4 regions of the Arthrobacter sp. yr096 genome follow, and region 2 is predicted to be linked to each of the others. Evidence: riboswitches for the same ligand, from Rfam matches in the RefSeq annotation. Region 2 holds a riboswitch; each other region holds the start of a gene.

Region 1 (4,236 bases), on a different contig from region 2:
TGCCGTCTTTATCCACCGTTCCGGCCTCGTTGGCCAGGCCCACCATGGTGCCCATGGCGTCGAAGAAGATGCTGAGGAGGATGACGAAGGCCAGCAAGGCGGCTGCGATGAAACCGAGGTGCTCAAACGCGCCGAACGGGTTCGCCTTGCCGATCAGGGACAGGTCCGGAGCGCCCCATTCCGAGAGGGTGGGTGCCACCAGCGACCAGCCGCGGGGGTTGACGTTCTTGCCGTCAAAGCTGGGGCCGATGTGGAGGGTGAACTCGAGGATAGCGGCCAGTGCGGTGGAGACCACGATGCCGATCAGGATGGCGCCACGGACCTTGCGGACCACCAGGGCGATCGTCAGGATCAGGCCGACCGCGAAAACCAGCGTGGGCCAGCCCATGAGCTTGCCATCCACGCCCAGTCCCAGGGGAACTGTGGTGCCGGCGGCATCAGGGATGCGGCGGACGAATCCTGCGTTGACCAAGCCAATCAGTGCGATGAAGAGGCCAATGCCCACCACAATCGCCGTCTTGAGGGCTTCGGGGACGGCCTTGAAGACGGCGGTGCGGAAACCGGTGAGCACCAGGATGAGCATGGTGACGCCGGAGAGCACCACGAGGCCCATCATGTCCGGCCAGGTCAGCCCGGGATGCGAGGCTACGGTGACGGCTACGAAGGCGTTGACGCCCAGGCCCGTTGCCACCGCGAAGGGGTGTTTAGCCCACGCACCCATGAGGATGGTCAGGATGCCCGCCACGAAGGCGGTGGTTGCCGCGACGGCCGTGAAGCCGAGGGACGCTCCGCTCGAATCGGGTCCGGAGAGGATCAGCGGGTTCAGCACCACGATGTAGCTCATGGCGAAGAATGTCGCGAAGCCGCCACGGATTTCCCGTGAGTACGTGGATCCACGTTCGGAGATCTTGAAGTAGCGGTCGACTGCAGAACCTTGTTTAAGCATGAAGGACTCCGGGGATCGAGGGGAGTGTGCTCTCAAATCCTAAGCCGTCGGATATGGGCGGCCCGGACGATTCGCCTAGTCTGTAACTAAGCCAACACTAGGAGAAACCGCCCCATGCGCACCATCCGCCCGCTTCTGGCCGCCGTCGTCGCTGCTCTTGCCTTCGCGTCCGCCCTGCTGTTTTCAGCGGCTCCGGCGTCCGCCCATGACGTCGCCGAGTCCACAGCGCCAGCCAACGGTGCCAGCGTGGCTGTGGTCCCGGCGTCGGTCTCCATCACCTTCAACAACCGGCCCCTGGCCATCGGATCCGGCGTCACCGTGACGGCTGGCGGCGAGAACTGGGCCGACGGCCCCGTTGAAATCATCGACAACCAGGCGGTTCAGAAGCTGCGCGAAGGCGCGCCTGCCGGCGAATACACGGTGGTCTGGCGTGTGGTCAGCTCAGATTCGCACCCCATTGAGGGCACCTTCACGTTCACGGCCACCGCTGGAAGTACGACGACGGCCAGTGGTTCCGCGGCTGCCTCACCGTCGGCTTCGGCTTCGTCAGCCGCGGTACCGTCCGCCGGCACAGCGGCTCCGGGGACTGGCACCAGTGAGCCTGCTGCAGATGCTTCGCAGCCCTTCCCATGGAGCATCGTGGGCCTGGCAGTCGTTGCCATTGGCCTTGTTATTTACCTGGCCGTTACCGCGCGGAAGAAACTTGCCGCTTCCAACGACTCTGAGGGCGAAACTCCCGCGGAATAGCAGGGTTTTCTACGTACCTGCGAAGATCTCGAAACGATCACCGCGACACGCCAAAACGGGAGTTCTCGTTACTTAAATGTGACTTCCGGGTGATTATCGCGTACGGTGGTACCTGTGCCTGTTCCACGTAGCGGGCACTTCCGGCCTGATTGCCTAGCTCTGCCGCAGTCCGGAATCCGTTCGCAGACAAACCTTACGGCAGAGACGGGGAACCCATTTTAGGTCGCTTTCGAGCGTGCCTTGGGGTGAAGTCACGAAGCTTCCGCCGAACAGCGGGAGATAGTGGCCGGGTGACTCCCATCCGAATCCGACAGCTAACCTCGCAGGCATCGGGAGAGGCTCTTTCATGTCTTCACGCATTCTTCGCGGCCGTCGTAAGGCGGACAGCGTACGTCCTAATCCGTTCATCTCCATCTCCAAGGCAGTGGCCAGCAACGCTTCCGGCGCTGGCCGCCAGGCAGCTGTCATCGCAGCAGCCTCGGGCCTTGTCCTGACCGGTTCCATTGCTGCCCACGCAGCCGAAGCTCCGGTTCAGCGGGACTCAAGCCCCGCCACGGTCGCAGAGACCACTTCCGAAGCCCCCACCCAGGTTGTTACCGCCGCATCCACGGCTACCATCAACTTCGAGCGCCCTGCTGTTGCTTCCGTAGCAGCTCCGGTCATCGAGAAGCCGGCTCCGGTTGTTGAGGCTCCTGTCGCCAAGAAGGCAGCAGTCACCACTGCCGCTGCTGCGGCGCCTGCCAAGGCTGCGGCTGCTGCTCCGGTTGCTGCTGCTCCCGCAGCCGCTGCGCCCGCCGTCGGTGGCGTCAACGCTGCCATGGTTGCCTCGGCCTACGCCCAGATCGGCATCATGCAGGACTGCACCGCCATGGTGGAAAAGGCCCTCGGCTCCGCAGGCATCCCCGTTGGTGACCTCGCCCCCATGCAGTTCATGAACTACGGCAAAGTGGTCAGCGACCCCCAGCCCGGTGACATGATCGTCCAGTCCGGCCACGTCGCCATCTTCATCGGCAACGGCCAGGCTATCAGTGGTGGCATCAACGGCAACCAGACGGGCATCCACCCGATCAGCTGGTTGACCGCAACGGGCCCCATCACGTACGTACGCGCTGGCGCATAAGCCTCACGCTTCAGTTCAAAGGCCGGTGCCTCCGAAGACTTGATCTTCGGAGGCACCGGCCTTTGGCGTTAAGTTCTGTGCGGAAAAGTGAATCTGTGCGTAAAGTCAGGGCGCCTACGCGGTAGCGACGCCCGGTCCTGCCGGCAGGGCTACCTTGGCGGAGATCGCCTGGCCCACTGCCTTGGCTTGCCGCAGGACCTCCTTGGGCGTGGGCGTGATGAGTTCGCCAACGCCCACCAGGTGCATCCCGACTGCCCGCATCGCGGCGGCAAGGTTCTGTCCGATGGCAATTCCCAGTTCGGCCAGCATCCTCCGCAACTGGCTCTGTGCGCAGCGTGTCACCACGATGTGGTCGGCCAGCAAGACTCCGTTGGCGGTGTGGACGGCCCACTGGCGTGGAATGGATTCGAGCGGTCCGGAGACGTGGAGCCCGGTCCTGAGCCCGCTCGTGGTCATGCTGGCAACCTGTCCGTAGCCAAGCTGCTGTGAGGGATCCGAGCCCAGGAAGTCCAGGCGGACGGCGCGGGTGGTGCTGCGGACGTCCAGGTGATGGCTCGCGGCGTAGTTCCGCAGATGACGGAGGATCTCGTTGCGTTCCTGCATGGCTGCGGGATCGGCTGCATCGCAGCGTTGGAGCATTCCAGTGTGGACTGAGGGGCCTGTGGCAGACAAGGCGCCAAAGCCGTCCACGACGATGGAGCCCACGCCATAGCGGCTGAGCTCACTGGCAACTGCCAAACCGGACAGACCGGCTCCGATGACCACGGTAGTGGTGCGTTCCGTGGCGGAATCAGGCGTGAGTGACACTGCTTGGTTCCTCCTTGACGTGTGTGCCCTTCGGCAGCGCGTGGGATCGCGTCCGAGTTCCCCAAGCGGCCGCAAATAAATGGCCGGAGTGTGTGGTGAAACACGTTTGCCGGCCATTCGGTGACTCGAACACTACCGAACTTTTTCGGCCATGGATAGCCTCCCGCATCCGCGTGTTTAGCGTGTTCATCCGCAGCGCAAAATGGGTGCCCTGGAACCGAGCCCGGACCGTTACACACATAGCCCGGAGTCGCCTTGATTCGTCATTGCCGACCGAGAATAGTGGGCATTGGAAGGGGAGATTACAGGTTGCCCCGGCCCCGGCCATTGACAAGGGAGCCATGAGGGAATCCGATGCGGAAAACCTCTGGCAGAATAGCCGGAACATCAAGCAGTAGGTGGAGAGGCGGGCCCCATGGACCAGCACGGCAGACACAGTGAAGAGCCACAGCAAGGCGAGGACCAGGCTGTTGCACCCGGCGGCATTGTCGTGGGAGTGGACGGTTCAGAGCACGGTCAATGTGCGTTGGTGTGGGCAGCGCGGGAAGCCGAACGCCGGCAGCTACCCTTACACATCGTTACGGCATACTCAGTGCCCATTTTTGCCGCTTCCGGG
Region 2 (4,236 bases):
ATCCGTTCCATCCACCGTGGACTGCCATGCCGTTGCCGACGTAAACAGCGATGTGAGCCTGTCCGGCCAAACCACCATTGGCGTAGTAGGCGAGGTCACCGGGCTGCGCTTCTGCTGCACTGACCGTACGGCCGAGGGAGAGGTAGCCGGCCGGCCAGTCGTGGAAGTTGATGCCGACGGCGGCCAGGGAGTTGGTCACCAGCATGGTGCAGTCCTGGGTTACGCCGAGCTGGGCGTAGGCGGCGGCGGCAATTGCTGCGCCGAGGCCGCTGGAGGCTGCGGGGGCTTTGGCTGCCGGGGCTGCGGTGTTGACGGCAAGAGTCGCGTTGCCGGCGGTCGCCGTGCTCTCCGCTGCCTTAGTGGTTTCAACCTTGGCAGCTGCCTTCTTCACCACGGGAGCCGGGGCTTCCACCGTGGTAACCACGGGGCGCTCGTAAGAAATGGCAACCGTGGAATCCGCGGCGATGGTGGACTGGACTACCGACTGAACGTCCAGCGCTGTGGTGGACGTGGATTCGCGGTCCACGTTGGTGTCCGCAGCGTTGGCGGCTACGGAACCGGTCAGAACCAGGCCCGAAGCTGCGGCAATAACTGCAGCCTGGCGGCCAACGCCACCGGCGTTGTCGCTGACGGCCTTGGCAATGACGGCAAGCGAGCTGGTCTTGGGAGCCTCAGCGCGATGCCGTGCAACCTTGTGTGCACTGGTCATGATTTTCTCTTTTCGTATCCGCGTGCAGTTGGGGTACACGCGGCTGATCGGTGCGCCAGCACTTGGGGGGCATGCTGGCGAACCTCGAACCGGATAGTTTCTAGCGGAGGGTGAAGAAGGAGGACGTGCCCGTGGAGGCCGCCGAGTGCAGGAGCGTGCCCTGGCTGGGGTTCAAAGCGCTGATCATCATGCCGTTGCCGACGTAGATTCCCACGTGGGCTCCGCCGTTCTGCATGACCAGGTCACCGGGGGCAGGCGTGCTGGTGGGCTTCATCGCCGTCCAGGCGTTGACGCGGGGGATGCTGATGCCGGCCTGGGCGTAGACCCACTGCGTGAAGCCGGAGCAATCCCAGCCGTTGGGTGTGGTGCCGCCCCAAACGTACGGGTGGCCGATGCCGGTGTAAGCGATGGCAGCGAGGCCGGAAGCTGCGGCGCTTGCTGCAGAATCCTTGGCTTCGGAGGACTTCGCTGTAACAGCGCCTGCGGTTTCCTGCGTGCCGTTAGCCGTGGACCGCTGGGTGGTCTGCGATGCACGCTGGACAACCTTGGGGGCTTCCTTGGTAGCCACGACGGGGCTCTCAAAGGAAACGGTGGCTGTGGGCTCCGCGGTGACGACGGCGGTGGTGACCATCTGCTGGGTGCTGGAGGCTTCCGACTTGGAGACGTCGGTGTCGGCTGCCTGTGCGGGCAAACCAACGCTGAGGACGAGGCCTGAGGCTGCTGCCAGAACGACGGCCTGACGGCCAACGGTACCGGCGTTTGATGAAACAGCCTTGGACAGAGTGTTCAAGGGGTTCGTACGAACCGATTCAGCGCGGTGGCGCGCAGGGGTAGTGCGTGATGACACGTAGGTAGCCTCTCCCAATGCCTGCGAGGTGAGCTGTCGGATTCGGATGGGAGTCATCCGGCCGCGCTGCTTCAAGGAAGCTTTGCGACTTAACCCCAAGGCCTTCTTTCGAAGACCAGAAGTGGTTCCCCCGCCCCTGCCAGACGATTTATGCGAACGGACCTTGAGCGGTGGCAGAGCTAGGCAATCCACTCAAGTGCACCGGCCCCCTAAAAAGCCGATGCGCTTTGTACGGTACAACAGTTGGACGCGAATGTCACATTCAGGTCACGGGGTGTGTCACGAATGCGAGAGACAACCATCAACTGGCTTAGAGCCAGCCCATGGGATCGACAACTTCGCCGTTGACCTGGACCTCAAAGTGGAGGTGGCAGCCGGTGGAAGCGCCCGTGGTGCCGCTCAGCGCGACGGTATCGCCACGGCTGACAGTCTGGCCCACCTTGACGGTGAAGGACGACAGGTGGTTGTACGTGGTCTCCAGGCCGTTGCCGTGGTCTACCACCACGCGGTTGCCTCCGCCGTACTCGTGCCATCCCGCAAAGGTGACTTTTCCGCTGGCGGCTGCATGGACGGCCGTGCCGCACTGGGCAACGAAGTCCTGGCCACGGTGGAAGTCCCCGGCACCGCCGGTGAGGGGGCTGACGCGGTAGCCAAAGGGTGAAGCCGTGGTCAGCGTGTCAAGGGGGCTGGCCATGGTGCCTGCCGATGATGCCCGCTGAATGCTGCCCGCGGACTGCGCGCTGAGCAGCTGCTTCAGCTTGCCGTCGGGATCTGCGGCAGTAGCCACCGCGGCACGGCTGAAGTCGATTTTGGCCGATGCAGCCGCGGAAACCTCGGGCTGGCTGCCACCGGTGACCGCAAGAGCGGATTCGGTCTGGCCCAGTTCAGAAGTGGCCATAACGGGGCTCGTGGCCGGCAGACCGACAGTCAGGGCGAGCCCGGTGGCGGCAAGCGCAACTCCGGCCTTCTGCCCTACACCACTGGCTGCGGCGAAGTCGGCTACCTGGCGCAACGGGCTCTTACGGCGGCGCACCTGGCGTTCGGTGTCGCGTGGCCGGATCTCCGATACGACGCGGGCTGGCCGCAGCTCAGCAGCGGGGCCGGACGCGCGGCGGCGGCCCCTGACGTTCTGCGATGTCAAACTCTGTTCCTCTCTAAAAAGCCTGCGAAGTTAGCTGTCGGATTCGGGTCAGAGAGTTCAAAGACCCGGTCCGCACGAGGCGCTCACGACACACAGGTATCCCAGGAGGGACTAGCGTAAGTGGGCACTTCTGCTGCGGACTTCACCCCAAGGCTGCTTCTTTAGACAGCCGCTTGTGGTTCCCCCGCCTCTGCCAGTGGTGGATGACACACCTGATCCGCTGGCAGAGCTCGGCTCCGGATCAGGTAACGCTTTGGTATCGGCGCTAGTAGATAACTATAGGGGATTAAAGCCCTTAGTAATAAATTCGTTATCAACAGAAACGCGGATGTACTGAGAGGCCCTTATCATCATTTGCGGAAAACCGCAGGTCACACGCGCGCCAAGGGCGCAAAAGTGAGATATGCCACGACGCGGCAGTAGGGGTAAGCCGGAAACCCGTCAGCCAACAGAGACGAAGACGTGGGCAGCTACCTCGGGAGGCAGCTCCAAAGCACCTTCGATGCCGGGAACCCGCACGGAGATGTACTCCCCCACGCGTTCCAGCGAAACCGAGGCGCCGGGCCGGATTCCGCCTTCATCCAATTGGGTGAGGAGTTCAGGTTCCACCTGGATGGGTTCCGCCAGGCGGGTGACCGCCACGCGGGAATCGGTGGCATAGCCTTCCATGGCCTGCAGCAGGTTGACGTCCAGCCGGGGAAACGGCTGGCTGGCAAGGCCACCGAGGGCTTCCAGTCCCGGGATGGGGTTGCCGTAAGGAGATTCAGTGGGGTGCTCCAGGAGTTCATACAGCCGGCGCTCCACCCGCTCGCTCATCACGTGCTCCCAGCGACACGCTTCATCGTGGACATAGGCCCAGTCCAGTCCGATCACGTCAGCCAGCAGGCGCTCGGCGAGGCGGTGCTTACGCATGACCTCGGTGGCGCGCTTCCGCCCAACCTCAGTCAATTCCAGGTGTCGATCGTTCGAGACGATCACCAGGCCGTCGCGTTCCATGCGTCCGATGGTCTGCGAGACTGTGGGGCCGGAGTGGCGCAGGCGCTCGGCGATGCGGGCCCTGAGTGCCACAATGTTCTCTTCTTCAAGCTCCAAAATGGTCCGAAGATACATCTCAGTGGTATCGATCAGATCCGTCATCCAGCTCAGCTCTCCTCGAACGCAGTTCCTTGCGTAATCTCCACCGTACAGCGTCCTCTGCCGGGGAGGCCGGTGTGCACCGCCGCCCCATGAACGCCAACCCCCAGCCTAGCTTATTTGGAATTACTCTGGATAATTCCGGTCGCATATGGTTCGTATCCTGAGCGGAGACGTTCCACGTAGCGGACTATGAAGGCCGCAGGTTCCTGCGCGCGGGCCGTGTCAGGCAGAATTGGGGTGTCGAAGGGGCAGTTGATGCCCCATGCCACCTCCCATCTCTAGCCGACACCCATTGGAGCGCCACGTGAGCGACAACAGCATCACCATTCCCGCCGATCTCCTGCCCAAGGACGGACGCTTCGGCGCTGGACCGTCCAAGGTTCGCCCGGAACAGATCGAGGC
Region 3 (4,236 bases), on a different contig from region 2:
CGCGGTTCGTACGACGTCGACGCCTGAGTCAGGGTTGTCGGTCCAGTCGACGGGAACCTCGTGGACGCGCAGACCACAGCGTTCCGCGATCACCAGGAGTTCGGTGTCGAAAAACCAGCCGTCATCCTTCGTGTAGGGCAGGATGCGCTGGGCAACGTCCGCGCGGATGGCCTTAAAGCCGCATTGGGCATCGGAGAAGCGTGCTCCCGTGACAGCCCGCAGCAGGAAGTTGAAGCTGCGTGACACGAAACCGCGCAGAGGACTGCGGCTTACGCGCGAAGTCCGTGCCAGGCGCGTGCCGATGGCCAGGTCCGAATGGCCGGAAATCAATGGTGCCAGGAGCGGTGCCAAAGCCGCGAGATCTGTGGACAGGTCCGATTCCATGTAGGCAAGCACCGGTGAGGGCGAGGACTCCCAGACGTGGCGGAGGGCGTTCCCGCGTCCGCTTGCCTGGAACCGAACCACCACCAGCTCGGGAAACTCGCGGGCCAGGCGTTCTGCGATCCTCAGTGTGCTGTCGGTGCTGGCGTTGTCCGCCACTGTGATCCGGAAAGTGTGCGGGAAGGTGTCCGTCAGATAACCGTGCAGCCGGCGCAGGTTGCGTTCCAAAGAGACTTCGTCGTTGTAAACGGGAACAGTGACGTCAAGAACCGGAACCACGCCCTTGGTGTCAATGGGCAGCCGCCGGGTCTGCCGGTGCACAGCCGGCCCATCGTGCAGGTGTTCCAGCTGGGGAGTGGGCAACGCCGAGCCTCGCAAGCGCGCCGAATGGGTCTTTCGTGGCAAAGCGCTGGTGGTTGGATCTGTGAGCGTCATGCTTCCAGAATGGCGCCGCCGAATATGAGTGCTTTAGGCGGAAGCTGTGACCCCACTGTGAACCCGGGGGAGCGCCTGTGAAACACGTGAAAGCCGCGCCGGTTCCCACGATCCGCTCCAGTAAACACTGGTGCGAACGGCGGAATCCGGCGCGGCAATCAAACAGTCTGGCTTAGTACCAGTTGTTGGCCAAGTGGAAGGCCAGGGCGGCCGACGGGGATCCGTAGCGTTCCTTGATGTAGTTCAGGCCCCACTTGATCTGGGTCTGGTAGTTGGTCTGCCAGTCAGCACCGGCCGTGGCCATCTTCGAAGCAGGCAGGGACTGGACAATGCCGTACGCACCGCTGGAAGCGTTCGTGGCAGTGGTCTTCCAGTTGGATTCCTTCTCCCACAGCGTGTTCAGCGCGGTCATTTCGGCCGCGCTCCAGCCGTAGTTGCCCAGGATGCTGGCGGCGTAAGCCTTGGCAGCGGCGGGATCGTCAACGGCTTTGGGGGCGGCGGCAGCAGCTGCAGCTTCCGCAGCGGCGGCGGCAGCAGCGGCGTCGGCGGCTTGCTTGGCAGCAGCGTCAGCGGCAGCCTTCTCTGCAGCAGCCTGATCCGCGGCGGCCTTTTCGGCAGCAGCCTTTTCGGCGGCGGCCTGGTCAGCGGCAGCCTTCTCAGCTGCGGCTTTGTCTGCAGCGGCCTTCTCAGCGGCAGCCTTGTCGGCCGTAGCCTTCGCGGCTGCAGCCCGGTCAGCTGCGCTCTTTTCGGCGGCAGCATCCGTGGCAGCGGAGCGGGTGTTGCTGACCTGCGCGGCCGCCTGGGTCTCAGCGACCCGGCTGGCTTCGGGGAGGTTCAAAGCGGCGTTGGCGGCCGTTCCCAGCGATGCAACACCCAGTGCGGCGGCAACAACACCGGCGACAACCGACATGCGGTGGCCGGACTTACCCTGGCGGGCGGCGTTCTTGAGGATGGCCTGCGACTTGGTCAGCGGTGCGTTGTGTTCATCGCGGTGACGCGCGGAAGGGCGCGTCTGATCGTTAAATTCAGACATGTGTGGTTACCTCTCAGCGCCTGCGGAGTTAGCTGTCGGGTTCGGATGAGGTCATCCGGCCGCGCATCAAGCTGCGGCTTCACCCCAAGGGCCGGCAAAAAATGCCTTGGCCCGGAGACTCTGGGTCCCCCGTCTCTGCCTCGAATGAGAACGGAACTCCGGGAAGTGGCAGAGCTCGGCGCATCCCGGGTGTGGGCCCGTTAGGGGAGACCCACCCTTTCGACGGTACAGGAGGATTCCGCGGAAGTCACATTTAGGTAACAGAGATCACGATGCCGGTGAGTCGTCTTGCCGGATTCCTTATACGCGTTCGGTGCTGACTGCGGGGAGTCGAAGGGCGAACTCGGTGCGCCCTGGCCGGGACGTTACCTCCACGTTGCCGCCGTGCGCCTCCACGATGGATTCCACAATGGACAGGCCTAAACCAGACGTCCCCTCAGACCCTGATCTCGCGGCGTCGGCCCTGGCAAACCGGGAGAAGATCCGGCCCTGGAAATCCTCCGGAATGCCGGGTCCGTTGTCCGTCACGGTCACCACTGCACTGCCGTCGGCTGAGAGCATGACTCCGGTGACCACAGTGGTGCCGGCGTCGGTGTGTTTGCGCGCATTGGACAGCAGATTGGCCAGCACCTGGTGGAGTTGCGTTGCATCGCCACGAACGGTGATGGGTTCATCCGGAAGCTGGAGCTGCCAAATGTGGTCCGGCGCCATGACTTTCTCGTCACTGACGGTTTCGATCACCAGCTGGGTCAGGTCCACATCCGTGACCTTCACTGGTTGACCCTCATCGAGCCTTGCCAACAGCAGAAGGTCCTCCACCAGCGTGGTCATGCGTTCGGATTGGCTTTGGACCCGCGCCAAGGATTTCCTGCCGTCTTCGGTGAAGTTTTCCGTCATCCGCAACAGTTCCGTGTAGCCGCGGATGGCGGTCAACGGCGTCCTGAGTTCGTGCGACGCATCCGCCACGAACTGCCGGACCTTGGTTTCGCTTTCCTGCCTGGCCTCCAGAGCACTGGAGACATTGTTCAGCATTTGGTTCAAGGCATGGCCCACACTGCCAACTTCCGTTCCAGGATGGGCGGCCGACGGCGGTACCCGCACCGCGAGTGCCACCTCACCGGCGTCGAGGGGCAGGCGCGAAACTTTGGTGGCCACTTCGGAGAGCTGCTCCAAGGGCCGCATGGTCCGCCGGATAATGACGGTGCCGGCCAGACCAATCAGCACCAAGCCACCCAGTGACACCAGCACCATGGTCCACACCAGTGATGCCTCGGCGCTCTGTTTGTCCGCCAGCGGCAACCCGGTGACAATCACGTCGCCGTAGCCGGGGTCCACTGCCACCAGTCTGTAGTCGCCGTTGGACAGGGACCGATCCACGGGGAGGTCGCCCTTGGGGAGAGACAACAAGACCTGTTCATCCGCCGCGGAGAGGGAAACACGATTTCCTTGGGCGTCGATGAGCCCAGAGCTCCTCACGGTTGACCCGTCGATCCTCGCGTTCAGCGTTCCCGCAGCCTGGCCGCGCGCCTCCAGAGGATCCGGACGTCCGGAAGGGTTGCTGGGAAAGTTCGACGGCGGCCTGCCGAACTCCGTCGCGCGGCTGGACGCCTGCTCCAATTGCCTGTCGAGCTGTTTGTTGAAGACCATGTCCATGGACGCGTAACTGACCGCCCCTACTGCGCCGCAGATCGCTACCAACAGGGCCATGGCCACCAGAACCAAACGGGTGCGCAAATGCCATGTTGAAGGTTTGAGCCAACTGCGTTGGGAGGTTTTGGCCACGCCCGAAAGTGTGCTCAACGCCTAGTCCGCAGGCTTGATGACGTAACCGGCACCCCGGATGGTGTGGATCATGGGCGGGTGGTTCGCCTCGATCTTCTTGCGGAGGTAGGAAATGTAGAGTTCCACGATGTTGGCTTGGCCGCCAAAGTCGTAGTCCCACACGCGGTCCAGGATCTGGGCCTTGCTGACCACTCGTTTGGGGTTCTCCATGAGGTAGCGCAGGAGCTCGAACTGGGTAGCGGTGAGCGGGATATCCTCCCCGGCACGCGTTACTTCACGGGTGTCCACGTTCAGGGTCAGGTCTCCCACCACCAACTCCGCAGTGTCCATGGCTGCCACGCCCGAACGCTGAACCAGCCGGTGCAGGCGAAGGAGCACTTCTTCCATGCTGAAAGGCTTGGTGACATAGTCATCGCCGCCGGCAGCCAGGCCCACGATCCTGTCCTGCACAGCGTCCTTGGCAGTGAGGAACAATGCGGGAACCTCAGGAGCGAACGCGCGGATGCGGTTGAGCACCTCCACGCCGTCGAATCCGGGCAGCATGACATCGAGGACCAGAACATCCGGCCGGAAATCCTTGGCCAGTTTCACTGCCTCCGGGCCGT
Region 4 (4,236 bases), on a different contig from region 2:
GCGACGGCGATACTCGCCGAATTGCCTGGCGTGCGCGACGAACTGGACCTGCTGGCGGGCTTGCTCCTTGACTCCAATACGGCAGAATCAGAGTTCCGCCGGAGGCGTGAGCAGGAGTTCCTCTCGGCCTGCGGCGGAGAATCAAACGCCGTGGCTGCCGTTGCCGGGTGGAAGGAAATCCAGGGGCGTGGGCCGTGGCAGCTGGTGACCATCCTCGACGCGGACGGCGCGCGTTCCGACGTCGATCCTATTGCCGCAACCCTCACCCATCGATCGGCGGCGCTGCAATCCACCATCGGTGTCAATGCTGCCTTGTTCAGCGCCGGAACCGAGACGCATTCGGTGGTCCTGTTCCGTGAATCCGGAGGGAGGGCGGACCACGCGCAGGTTCTGGTGCACTATCAACTGGAGCTCGCCAAGCGGGCCGGCAGAGCTGTGGACCGGATAATCCTGGGTATCAGCGAACCGTTCCAGGTCATCCGGCAGCTCGGAGGCGCGTACCGGCAATCGAAGGTGGCAGCGCAGGCAGCGGCGGTAGACCGCCCGCTCGGGGAGCTTGTGGACAGCCGGTCCGTGGGCGTCTACCAACTTTTCGACCGGCTGCTGGCACCGGGCGGCTGGGACGATACCGGATCTGTGCACTTCCGCACTTTGGAGGGCCAGGACAAGAACGGGGAACTTCTGCCGGTGCTGGAACTGCTGTACGACAACGACAGTTCAGTGCAGGACGTCGCGTCCAAGCTCCACCTTCACAGAAGCAGCATCTACAACCGGCTCGGCCGTATCCGCCAACTCATCGGCGCTGATCCATTGAGTGGCGCCATCCGGCTCGAACTGCACGCGGCCCTGAAAGCGCGGCGCTGGGCGGGGCGGCCACGGATCTGACGCATGGACAAGAAGGAGGCAGGCACCCACGCTGGGTGCCTGCCTCCTTCTGCACGCTCCTTAAGAGTCTGTAGGGAGCCTACGAGCGCTTCAAACGTTGGCAACTCCAACGCCCCAGCCGGCGTCGGAACGTGGCTGTCCTGCTACTGCTGCAGTACCGGCTGTGCCACCCTGCGTGAGTGGTGGTGCGGGGCATCCGCGTGCTCACTGGATGGCCTTCTTGGCCGCGTCAAGGAGCTCCTGGAGGGCCGACCCGGTGGGCTGCGGTGTGGTGCTGGCGTTCGGGTTGCCCGTGGGCCGGGGTTTGGACGTTGCTGTCTCCGTTGGTGTGGGAGTTGGAGTCGGAGTGACCGTTGGCGTGGGAGTGGTTGTAGGCGTCGGCGTAGTGGGCGGCGTGGTGATGGTGTCCGACGGCACGTCGCTTGGCGCTGGCGCAGGTACGGTCGGGGCCGGGGTTGCTGCGCCAGGGACGGCCGCAACGGCGGACGGTACCGCCGAGGGGACCCACACCGGATCGGCCAATGAGATCCGGGGTGTCGGGACCGACGACGGCGATACTGCTGCGGGTGCCTCAGGTACGGTGGCCGGTTGGCCAGCCTCGGAGGACGCCGACCCCGACGGTGAGGGCGCCGACGCGGTGGAGTAGGAAGCCCGGGGAGCCGGGGACGCTGAAGCCGACTGGCGATCCTCGCCGGCCTTGCTGCCACTGGCTTCCTGGGCAGGAGTTTCCTGGCCGAAGAATGGAAGTTCCAGGGCCTGGCCCACCGTTCCGGCCGTCAGAACCAGCCCGAGGGCACCCGCCACCACGGCCATGCGCTGGCTCATGTGCTTGACGGATGCGGCCTTCAGCAGGACTGTCTTCGGTTCCCGGCCAAGCGTGGATCCGCCCAGGGCTGACTTGGCAGCAGCGGGCGGGGTCGATTGATTCCGGAGGTCCTTACGGCTGGCAAGGGATGCCGAGGCCGTTGCGGCTGCGGCAACCTGCGCCGCGGACTTGCCGCGGGGAGACGGAGGCGTCGTAGGCGCGGGTGACGGAGTGACGGGCGTCTGTTCCTCGCGGGCGGCTACTACCGGAATGGCTGCGGTGGCCGGCTCGGGGGAGGCAGGCGCCGGAGCGGCCTGCACCACTGGGATGGCAGAGGTGGGCGGTCCAGGCGTGGTCGATTTCGGAGCGGCGGCCTGCGCGGACTGAACTGTCTGTGGGGCGTGCACTGTCTGCGCGGACTGAACTGTCTGTGGGACGTGCACTGTGGGTATCGCTGCCGTTGCCGGCTCCGCGGGCTCGATCACGGCTCGTGCCGCCCGCTCCCGCTCGGCCGCGCGAACGGCCGCGCGCGTGGTGGGCGCCGCAACGGTGGGGATGGCCGCAGTGGCGGGTTCCGGCGTCGTGCTTGATTCCGGCCCGGCAGACTCTGTGGGTGCGCTGATGGGGGATCCGCTGGGTTGGGCCCGACGGCGTCCGGTTGGCTTGGTGCGCTCGCGTTCGGTGTGGTCGCGGCGCGGCTGATCCATGGTTGGGGACATGGTGGTTGCCTCTCAACGCCTTCGAGGTTAGCTGTCGGGTTCGGACGAGGCCGTCCGGCCGCACAAGGCGGCTTCACCCCAAGGACTTGTGGAAAACAAGCCCGGGAACTCTGGGTCCCCCGTCTCTGCCGCGGGTCTGGCGGATCCCGGATTGCGGCAGAGCTCGGCGTCAATCCGGAAGCGGCCCAGCGGAGATTCGGGTCGCCCTACGACCGTACATGAGCCGGAAAGTAAAGTCACATTAATGTAACGGGCGGTAGGCCTGCCTCAGTGAGGGGCGCCTATCGCTTAGGCTTCGGGGCCGGAGCTGGAGCCGGGAGCTCGTGCTGGATCTTCTGGATCTGGTGCGCTTGGTGGGTTTCGGGCCGGAAGATCTCATCCGCAATTCCCAGCATGCCGCCCGCCGCGGCGCGCCGAACCCCGCGGCTGTTCTGGCGCGCGATCCAGTACCAGAGGCCGGCCAGAAGGGCCGGGACGCCAAGTACGGCCGCCAACACGGCCAAGATATCCATCGCCTAAGACTAGCTTCGGCGTGCACCGGCAGGTAGACAGGTCCTATGGACCTGCCAGTGATGCCGCCCGTCTCGCCCATGCTCGCCAAATCGGTGCCCGCCATCCCCGACGTTGGGCACTATGAACCCAAATGGGACGGATTCAGGACCATCGTCTTCAAAGATGGCGACGAAATCATCCTGGGCAGCCGCAATGAGAAGCCGATGACCCGATACTTTCCCGAGCTGGTGGAGGCGCTGAGGAAGAATCTTCCGGACAAGTGCGTGATCGACGGCGAGATTGTCCTGATCCAGGAAAACAGGTTGGAATTTGAGGTGCTCCAGCAGCGGATCCATCCCGCGGACAGCCGGGTCAGGATGCTCGCCGAGAAGACCCCTGCTTCCATGGTTGCCTTTGACATCCTTGCGCTGGGCGATGACAACCTCATGGACCGGCCCTTCTCTGAACGCCGCGCCATCTTGGAACGCGCACTCGCCAAGGCAGAGCCGCCCGTCTACGTGACCCCGGCGGTGACTGACCTTGAACGCGCGCAGGAGTGGTTCGTGCAACTCGAAGGCGCTGGACTGGACGGGGTGCTGTCAAAGCCGCTGGAGGGGACATACCAGCCGAACAAGCGCGTGATGTTCAAGACCAAGCACGAGCGCACGGCGGACTGCGTGGTGGCCGGCTTCCGCTGGCATAAGACCGCGAAAGTGGTGGGATCCATGCTGCTCGGCCTCCATGACGACGGCGGACGACTGCACCACGTGGGGGTGGTGGCTTCATTCCCCATGGCCAAGCGGGAGGCCTTGGTGGCAGAGCTTGAGCCCTATCAGGTGGACCTCAGTGAGCACCCGTGGGGCGAGTGGGCCAGTCAGGCCGATGGTGCAGGCGGTTCCAGGATGCCCGGTGCCCAAAGCCGGTGGAGCGGGGGCAAGGACTTCTCCTTCGTGCCGCTGCGCCCCGAGCTGGTGATCGAGGTTGCCTACGACTACATGGAGGGCGACCGGTTCCGGCACACCACGCAGTTCCGCAGGTGGCGGCCGGACCGGACGCCGGGGAGTTGCACGTATTCGCAGCTGGAGGAACCGATGGACTATGACCTCGGGGAGATCTTGAGGCTGCCCTAGCCGGTTGGCAACGGGTTTACTCCCCGTGCCCTTGGTCGCTGCTCATGCTGCCCTCGGCAGGAGGAGTTTCTCCTGGAGGTACTCCGCCTCCGGGTTCCAGCCCTGTGACATTTCCGTCGAGGGGATCGGGATTGGCGGACGCGGCGGGGTCCTGGTCCTCATCCTGGCGCAATTCGGGATCGGCGTTGACGCCGCCCGTGTCGGC

Evidence for each region. Region 2 has a riboswitch for cyclic di-AMP ahead of BMY91_RS07425 (C40 family peptidase). Riboswitches for the same ligand answer to the same signal wherever they lie in the genome.
Region 1: linked by a shared signal. The riboswitch ahead of BMY91_RS15840 (NlpC/P60 family protein) and the one ahead of BMY91_RS07425 (C40 family peptidase) in region 2 are both predicted to bind cyclic di-AMP.
Region 3: linked by a shared signal. The riboswitch ahead of BMY91_RS19800 (aggregation-promoting factor C-terminal-like domain-containing protein) and the one ahead of BMY91_RS07425 (C40 family peptidase) in region 2 are both predicted to bind cyclic di-AMP.
Region 4: linked by a shared signal. The riboswitch ahead of BMY91_RS23205 (hypothetical protein) and the one ahead of BMY91_RS07425 (C40 family peptidase) in region 2 are both predicted to bind cyclic di-AMP.

The regions. Positions count from the first base shown of each region.
Region 1 is NZ_FNYI01000006.1:45,735-49,970, reverse strand. It holds gene BMY91_RS15850 (NCS2 family permease) at 1-946, opposite strand, end outside; gene BMY91_RS15845 (copper resistance CopC family protein) at 1,061-1,693, shown strand; cyclic di-AMP (ydaO/yuaA leader) riboswitch at 1,844-2,036, shown strand; gene BMY91_RS15840 (NlpC/P60 family protein) at 2,040-2,813, shown strand; gene BMY91_RS15835 (Rossmann-fold NAD(P)-binding domain-containing protein) at 2,928-3,620, opposite strand; gene BMY91_RS15830 (universal stress protein) at 4,036-4,236, shown strand, end outside.
Region 2 is NZ_FNYI01000002.1:585,910-590,145, forward strand. It holds gene BMY91_RS07420 (NlpC/P60 family protein) at 1-709, opposite strand, end outside; gene BMY91_RS07425 (C40 family peptidase) at 810-1,556, opposite strand; cyclic di-AMP (ydaO/yuaA leader) riboswitch at 1,561-1,728, opposite strand; gene BMY91_RS07430 (M23 family metallopeptidase) at 1,867-2,697, opposite strand; cyclic di-AMP (ydaO/yuaA leader) riboswitch at 2,702-2,943, opposite strand; gene BMY91_RS07435 (iron-dependent transcriptional repressor DtxR) at 3,139-3,834, opposite strand; gene serC (phosphoserine transaminase) at 4,139-4,236, shown strand, end outside.
Region 3 is NZ_FNYI01000009.1:106,643-110,878, reverse strand. It holds gene BMY91_RS19805 (glycosyltransferase) at 1-816, opposite strand, end outside; gene BMY91_RS19800 (aggregation-promoting factor C-terminal-like domain-containing protein) at 989-1,849, opposite strand; cyclic di-AMP (ydaO/yuaA leader) riboswitch at 1,853-2,040, opposite strand; gene BMY91_RS19795 (sensor histidine kinase) at 2,150-3,649, opposite strand; gene BMY91_RS19790 (response regulator transcription factor) at 3,653-4,236, opposite strand, start outside.
Region 4 is NZ_FNYI01000007.1:98,414-102,649, forward strand. It holds gene BMY91_RS17675 (PucR family transcriptional regulator) at 1-885, shown strand, start outside; gene BMY91_RS23205 (hypothetical protein) at 1,090-2,409, opposite strand; cyclic di-AMP (ydaO/yuaA leader) riboswitch at 2,412-2,561, opposite strand; gene BMY91_RS17685 (hypothetical protein) at 2,691-2,921, opposite strand; gene BMY91_RS17690 (ATP-dependent DNA ligase) at 2,967-4,031, shown strand; gene BMY91_RS17695 (DUF6480 family protein) at 4,048-4,236, opposite strand, start outside.